Regions from separate parts of the Achromobacter sp. ISS7 genome, predicted to be linked through region 1. Evidence: predicted binding sites of a transcription regulator. Region 1 holds the regulator's gene; each other region holds the start of a gene.

Region 1 (2,198 bases):
CGTCCGCCGGTATCGCGATCACCACGGCCATGGTGTCGGCCCTGTCGCGCATCCCGGTGCGCGCCGACGTCGCCATGACCGGCGAGATCACGCTGCGTGGCGAAGTCCTGCCGATCGGCGGCCTGAAGGAAAAGCTGCTGGCCGCCCACCGCGGTGGCATCAAGACGGTCTTGATCCCGGAAGAAAACGTCAAGGATTTGGCGGAGATCCCGGACAACGTCAAGAACCATCTCGAGATCGTGCCGGTCCGCTGGATCGACAAGGTGCTGGAACTGGCCCTGGAACGCCTGCCGGAGCCGCTGGCTGAAGACGAAGCGGTCAAGGAACCGCTGGTCGCCAAGCCGGCGGAACCGGGCTCGACGGATCCGGTGCTCAAGCACTGATGCCTGGCCCGAGGCGCCCCGCAAGGGGCGGCCTTCAAAAAGAAACCCCGCTTGCGCGGGGTTTCTTTTTTTGGCGCGGCGATCGAACCGGCGCCGGAACAAGCGGGGAAATCAGTGCAGCGTGTGCGGCCGGATCAGCCCGACCGCGATGCCTTCCAGCGCGAATTCCTGGTCGGCTTCGACCACGATGACATTGAAATCGGGGTTCTCGGGCAGCAGTTCGATGCGGCCGTTCTGGCGCTGCAGGCGCTTGACGGTGACGTCGTCGCCCAGCCGCGCCACCACGATCTGGCCATTGCGGGCCTCGGACGCCTTCTTGACGGCCAGCAGGTCGCCTTCGAGGATGCCGGCGTCGCGCATGCTCATGCCGCGTACCTTGAGCAGGTAGTCGGGGGTCTGCGCGAACAGGCTGGTATCGACGCCGATCTCGCGTTCGACGTGCTCGGCCGCCAGGATCGGGCTGCCAGCGGCCACCCGGCCCACCAGCGGCAGCAGCAGCTGCGCCAGGCCGGGCAGGGGCAGCGGCGCCTGGGTCTGGGCGGGCGAGGCGTCCTTCAGGCGGATGCCGCGCGAGGCGCCGGCGGTGAGCTCGATGGCGCCCTTGCGGGCCAGCGCCTTCAGATGGTCTTCGGCCGCGTTGGGCGAGCGGAATCCGAGGGCCTGGGCGATCTCGGCGCGGGTGGGCGGAAAGCCGGTGCGCGCGACGGTTTGCCGGATGAGGTCCAGGATTTGCTGTTGACGATCAGTGAGTTTGCTGGCCATGGCGATGATCCGTTGGTGAGTCGGACTGTACATATATACAGCGGCATTCTGGGGGACATAACGCAAAAAAGCAAGCGCGGATCGGGCGCGGCCACCAAGCGGGCAATAAAAACGGGACCCGAAGGTCCCGTTTGGGGTTGGCGCAGGCCGGCGGGGCGCTTTACAGCACCGCGGCGATGCCCTTGGCCACCTGGTCGATGTTGCCGCTGTTGAGCGCGGCGACGCAGATGCGGCCGCTGGAGACGGCGTAGACGCCATGCTCTTCGCGCAGGCGGTCGACCTGGGCCGAGGTCAGGCCGGAGTACGAGAACATGCCGCGCTGCTCCAGCACGAAGCTGAAGTCCTGCTTGCCGCCGTGTTCCTTGATCTTCTCGACCAGCTGCTTGCGCATCAGGCGGATGCGGTCGCGCATGGCGCCGAGTTCTTCTTCCCACATGGCGAACAGCTCGGGCGAGTTCAGCACCGTGGAGACGATCGTGCCGCCGTGGGTGGGCGGGTTGGAATAGTTGGTGCGGATGACGCGCTTGAGCTGGCTCAGCACGCGGACGGCTTCGTCCTTGCTGCCGGAGACGACGGTCAGGGCGCCGACGCGCTCGCCGTACAGCGAGAACGACTTCGAGAACGACGAGCTGATGAACATGGTCAGGTCGAGGTCGGCGAACAGGCGCACGACGGCGGCGTCCTCACGCAGGCCTTCGCCGAAGCCCTGGTAGGCGATGTCCAGGAACGGCACCAGCTTGTTTTCCTTGACGACCGCGGCGATCTGCTTCCATTGGTCGAAGGTCGGGTCGACGCCGGTCGGGTTGTGGCAGCAGGCGTGCAGCACGACCACGGTGTTGGCCGGCGCGGCCTTCAAGGCGGCCAGCATGCCGTCGAAGTTCAGGCCGCGGGTGGCGGCGTCGTAGTAGGCGTAGGTGCCGACTTCGAAACCGGCGCGTTCGAACAGCGCGCGGTGGTTTTCCCAGCTGGGATCGCTGATCAGGACCTTGGAGGTCGGCAGCAGCTGGCGCAGGAAGTCGGCGCCGATCTTGAGCGCGCCGGTGCCGCCCAGGG
Region 2 (2,198 bases), 2.4 Mb from region 1:
GTCGTCGACCATGGCCACGCGCCCGGTCTGGTCGAACACCAGCCGGCCGTGCTTGAGCAGGGTGGCGCCGCCGCCCGCGCCGCGCCGCGTCAGGGCGCGCACGCGGGCTTCCAGCTCGGACAGCGCGAACGGCTTGGCCATGTAGTCGTCGGCGCCCAGGTCCAGCCCCTTGACGCGCTGCTCGATGCTGTCGGCGGCAGTCAGGATCAGGACGGGCAGGGCGGAGTTGCGGGCCCGCAGGCGCCGCAGCACTTCCAGGCCGGCCAGTTGCGGCAGGCCCAGGTCGAGGATAAGCAGGTCGAAGGCCTGGGCCGCCAGCGCCGAATCGGCCGCCAGGCCGTCGCGCACGGCGTCGACCGCGTAGCCGTTGTGGCGCAACGAGCGTGACAGGCCGTCGGCCAGGATGCTGTCGTCTTCGGCGATCAGGATGCGCATGGGCTGTCGAAAAGAAGGAGAAGCGCGACGCGTGAGCGGCGCGCGCATGCCGCCCTGGGGCGGATAGCCGGGGCGGCGGGCCGGGGAGGCGCAATGGGGACATAGCGCCGGTTTTTTCCACGATTCTGTCATACGACACCGTGCTTGCCCACTCAGGGAATACGTGGAAAACTGTGGCACACTGGTTTTTTGTACAGTACAATCCGATGCCATAATCTGCGCTATCGCTTTCTGATCGGTGCCGATTGCAGCCTGGATCCGCCGCTGCGGCACCGTTTCGATCAATCCCTTGCGACAACCCGCGCGCTGACCGGTATCCGTGCCGCGCCCGACACCCGATACGTTACAGACCTAGACCCGACAGGACACTACATGGACGACAAAACCACCAAGGCCGCCGCTTCGGAAAAAGCCAAGGCGCTGGCCGCCGCGCTCTCGCAGATCGAAAAGCAGTTCGGCAAGGGCTCGATCATGCGCTACGGCGACAACGAGGTCTCGCACGACATCCAGGTGGTGTCGACCGGCTCGCTGGGTCTGGACATCGCGCTGGGCGTCGGCGGCCTGCCGCGCGGCCGCGTGGTGGAAATCTACGGTCCGGAATCCTCGGGCAAGACCACGCTGACCCTGCAGGTCGTGGCCGAAATGCAGAAGATCGGCGGCACCTGCGCCTTCGTCGACGCCGAACACGCGTTGGACGTGCAATACGCCTCGAAGCTGGGCGTCAACCTGGCCGACCTGCTGATCTCGCAGCCGGACACGGGTGAGCAGGCGCTGGAAATCACCGACGCGCTGGTGCGCTCGGGTTCGGTCGACCTGATCGTGGTCGACTCGGTCGCGGCCCTGGTGCCCAAGGCCGAAATCGAAGGCGAAATGGGCGATTCGCTGCCCGGCCTGCAGGCCCGCCTGATGAGCCAGGCGCTGCGCAAGCTGACCGCCACCATCAAGAAGACCAACTGCATGGTCATCTTCATCAACCAGATCCGCATGAAGATCGGCGTGATGTTCGGCAACCCCGAAACCACCACCGGCGGCAACGCGCTCAAGTTCTACGCCTCGGTGCGCCTGGACATCCGCCGCATCGGCTCGATCAAGAAGGGCGACGAGGTCGTCGGCAACGAAACCCGCGTCAAGGTGGTCAAGAACAAGGTCGCGCCCCCGTTCAAGCAGGCCGAGTTCGACATCATGTACGGCGCCGGCATCTCGCGCGAAGGCGAAATCATCGACCTGGGCGTGGCCGCCAACGTGGTGGACAAGTCCGGCGCGTGGTACAGCTACAACGGCAACCGCATCGGCCAGGGCAAGGACAACGTCCGTGAATACCTGAAGGAACACAAGGAACTTGCGATCGAGATCGAGAACCGGGTCCGTGAGAACCAGGGCATCGTCAGCCGCGCCGCGGAATTCGTGCCCACCGCCGAAGACGACAGCGACGAGTAATCGTCACGCCATCATCGGATCGCACCGGTCCCGCCAGCCCGGTCGCCAGCGGCAGGCTCCCTTTCCGGGAGGCCTGCCGCTGGCACATAGAGGAAGCGCATGAGCTGGAAACCGCCCGTCACGTCCGCCGACCGCCTGCGCGCCAAGCTGGACGATGAGTTCGAAACCGTGGCCAAGCCCGAGGGCTTGCGCCGCACGTCGGACTTGCGGCGGGCCGCTGAATCCGCCGCCTCGTCCGGCCCTGACCCGGACGGCCCGGCGCCGCAGGACGGGGGCGCGCCGGCCTCGCAGTGGCAGCGCAGTTCCGAGCGGCGCGCGGCCGGCGG
Region 3 (2,198 bases), 560 kb from region 1:
GGCGGTGGAAGTGGCGCAGCCGGCCTGACGCGGGCGCTGAAAGCCGGCGGCGAACCGGGGGGGCGTCCCACGGCCCGCGCGTTCGGATCGCGCCGGCCCCCGTCAGTCCAGGCGGTTCTGTCCGCCGCCCAGCGCCGCCGCGAACGCCGTGGCGTTGCGCATGCCCTGGTCCTCGAAGTTGGTGTTGAACACCGCGTGCGCCTGTCCGCTTTGCCGCGCCAGTTCCTGGAAGCGGCGCGCCAGTTCGGCCAGCTCGGCCTCGGAATATTCATATTGGAAGCGCCCCGACGACGCGGCGCCGTTGGCGTTCCAGGTGGCGGCGTTGCGCCCGTGCAGGCGCAGCAGCGTCAGGTCGGGGTGGGTGCATGCCCACACCGCCGGCACGCTGTTGTCGAACCCCTGCGGCGCGTCCACCACGGTATGCACCAGGCCCAGCTCGCGCTCGAACGCCAGCGTGGCGTCCGTGGCCGGGGCCGAGTCGAACCAGCTGCGGTGGCGGAACTCGACCGACAGCAGGTGTTCCGGCAGGCGCCGCGCGCATTCGGCCACCAGCGCGTGGCCGCGCGCGTCGCGCCGCAGCCAGGGCGGGAACTGGAAGTGCACCGCGCCCAGCTTGCCGGCCATGCGCAAGGGTTCCAGCGCCAGCGTGTAGCGGCGCCAGAGTTCGTCGCGCAGGTCGCCCGGCATGGCGTGGTGGTAGATGACCGGCTCGGGCCAGTCGTCCAGTTCGCGGCGGATGTCGGCCGGCAGCGACGCCAGCGGCGTCTGGTGGCCGGTGAAGAGCCGGTAGGCCTTGATATTGAAGACGAAATCGTCGGGCGTGCGCTGCGCCCACAGATAGGCGTTGTCGGCGCTGGGCAGGGCGTAGTAGCTGGAATCGACCTCGGCCAGCCCGAAGCGGCTGGCGTAGAAACGCAGCCGTGACTGGGCGTCATGCGCCTCGCGCGGGTAGAAGCGGCCGCACGCCAGCAGCGTGGGGTCGGTCCAGGAAGCGGTGCCGGCAAGCAGGCGCATGGGAAAACGGGCGTAGCGGGAGCGGGAGGCGATGCGGTTATGATACCTGGATATATACCCAGGTATCGGGCCGCGCCGAGCGCGCCCGCCGCCGTCCATCCCGCGCCCCATGTCCGACCAGAATCCCGCCAACCCGTCCAGCCGTCCCGATCCCCTGGCCGACCTCAACCCCGCCCAGCGCGAGGCCGCCGAGTTCGGTGTCGGCGGCGCGGGCGACGACGGCCCGCTGCTGGTGATCGCCGGCGCCGGCTCGGGCAAGACCAACACCCTGGCGCACCGCGTCGCCCACCTGATCCTGAACGGCGCCGATCCGCAGCGCATGCTGCTGCTGACCTTCTCGCGTCGCGCGGCCCAGGAAATGGAACGGCGCGTCGGCAGCGTGCTGCAGCGGGTGATGAACCTGCGCGGCAGCCAGCAGGCGCCATCGCTGCCATGGGCCGGCACCTTCCATGCCATCGGCGCGCGCCTGCTGCGCGACTGCGCCCAGCGCATCGGCCTGTCCGAGGCCTTCACCATCCATGACCGCGGCGATGCCGAGGACCTGATGGGCATGGTGCGCCACGAGCTCGGCCTGTCGGCCACCAAGTCGCGCTTTCCGCTCAAGGGCACCTGCCTGGCGATTTACTCGCGCGTGGTCAACAGCCAGACGCCGGTGGCCGACGTGCTGCACGGCACTTTCCCGTGGTGCGCGCAATGGGAAGACGAACTCAAGAACCTGTTCCGCGCCTATGTCGCCGCCAAGCAGGACCAGCAGGTGCTCGACTACGACGACCTGCTGCTGTACTGGGCCGAGATGATGGGCGACGCGGCCATCGCCGCCGATGTCGGCGCGCGCTTCGACCACGTGCTGGTGGACGAATACCAGGACACCAACCGCCTGCAGGCCGCCATCCTGCTGGCCATGAAACCCGATGGCCGCGGCCTGACCGTGGTGGGCGACGACGCCCAGTCGATCTATTCGTTCCGCGCCGCCACGGTGCGCAACATCCTCGACTTCCCGGCCCAGTTCCCGCAGCCGGCGCGCGTCATCACGCTGGACCGCAACTACCGTTCGACCCAGCCCATCCTGACCGCCTCCAACGCCGTCATCGGCCTGGCGGCCGAGCGCTACGCCAAGGATCTCTGGAGCGACCGGCCGTCGTCGCAATTGCCCGAGCTGGTCACCGTCAGCGACGAGGCCGGCC

Evidence for each region. The regulator LexA, encoded in region 1, represses DNA repair genes until DNA is damaged. The targets are predictions, from matches to a motif close to ACTGTATNNNNATACAGT.
Region 2: a site for LexA is predicted at 616-633, ahead of recA (recombinase RecA). Genes of this name have one in related genera too.
Region 3: a site for LexA is predicted at 1,060-1,077, ahead of AC1HFW_RS14885 (ATP-dependent helicase). Genes of this name have one in related genera too.

Annotation. Positions count from the first base shown of each region.
Region 1 is NZ_JAWRZD010000001.1:2,795,758-2,797,955, reverse strand. It holds gene lon (endopeptidase La) at 1-383, shown strand, start outside; gene lexA (transcriptional repressor LexA) at 495-1,145, opposite strand; gene AC1HFW_RS12495 (amino acid aminotransferase) at 1,306-2,198, opposite strand, start outside.
Region 2 is NZ_JAWRZD010000001.1:442,726-444,923, forward strand. It holds gene AC1HFW_RS01975 (response regulator transcription factor) at 1-435, opposite strand, end outside; gene recA (recombinase RecA) at 808-1,872, shown strand; gene recX (recombination regulator RecX) at 1,972-2,198, shown strand, end outside.
Region 3 is NZ_JAWRZD010000001.1:3,352,147-3,354,344, reverse strand. It holds gene pdxR (MocR-like pyridoxine biosynthesis transcription factor PdxR) at 1-28, shown strand, start outside; gene AC1HFW_RS14890 (DUF72 domain-containing protein) at 103-1,014, opposite strand; gene AC1HFW_RS14885 (ATP-dependent helicase) at 1,124-2,198, shown strand, end outside.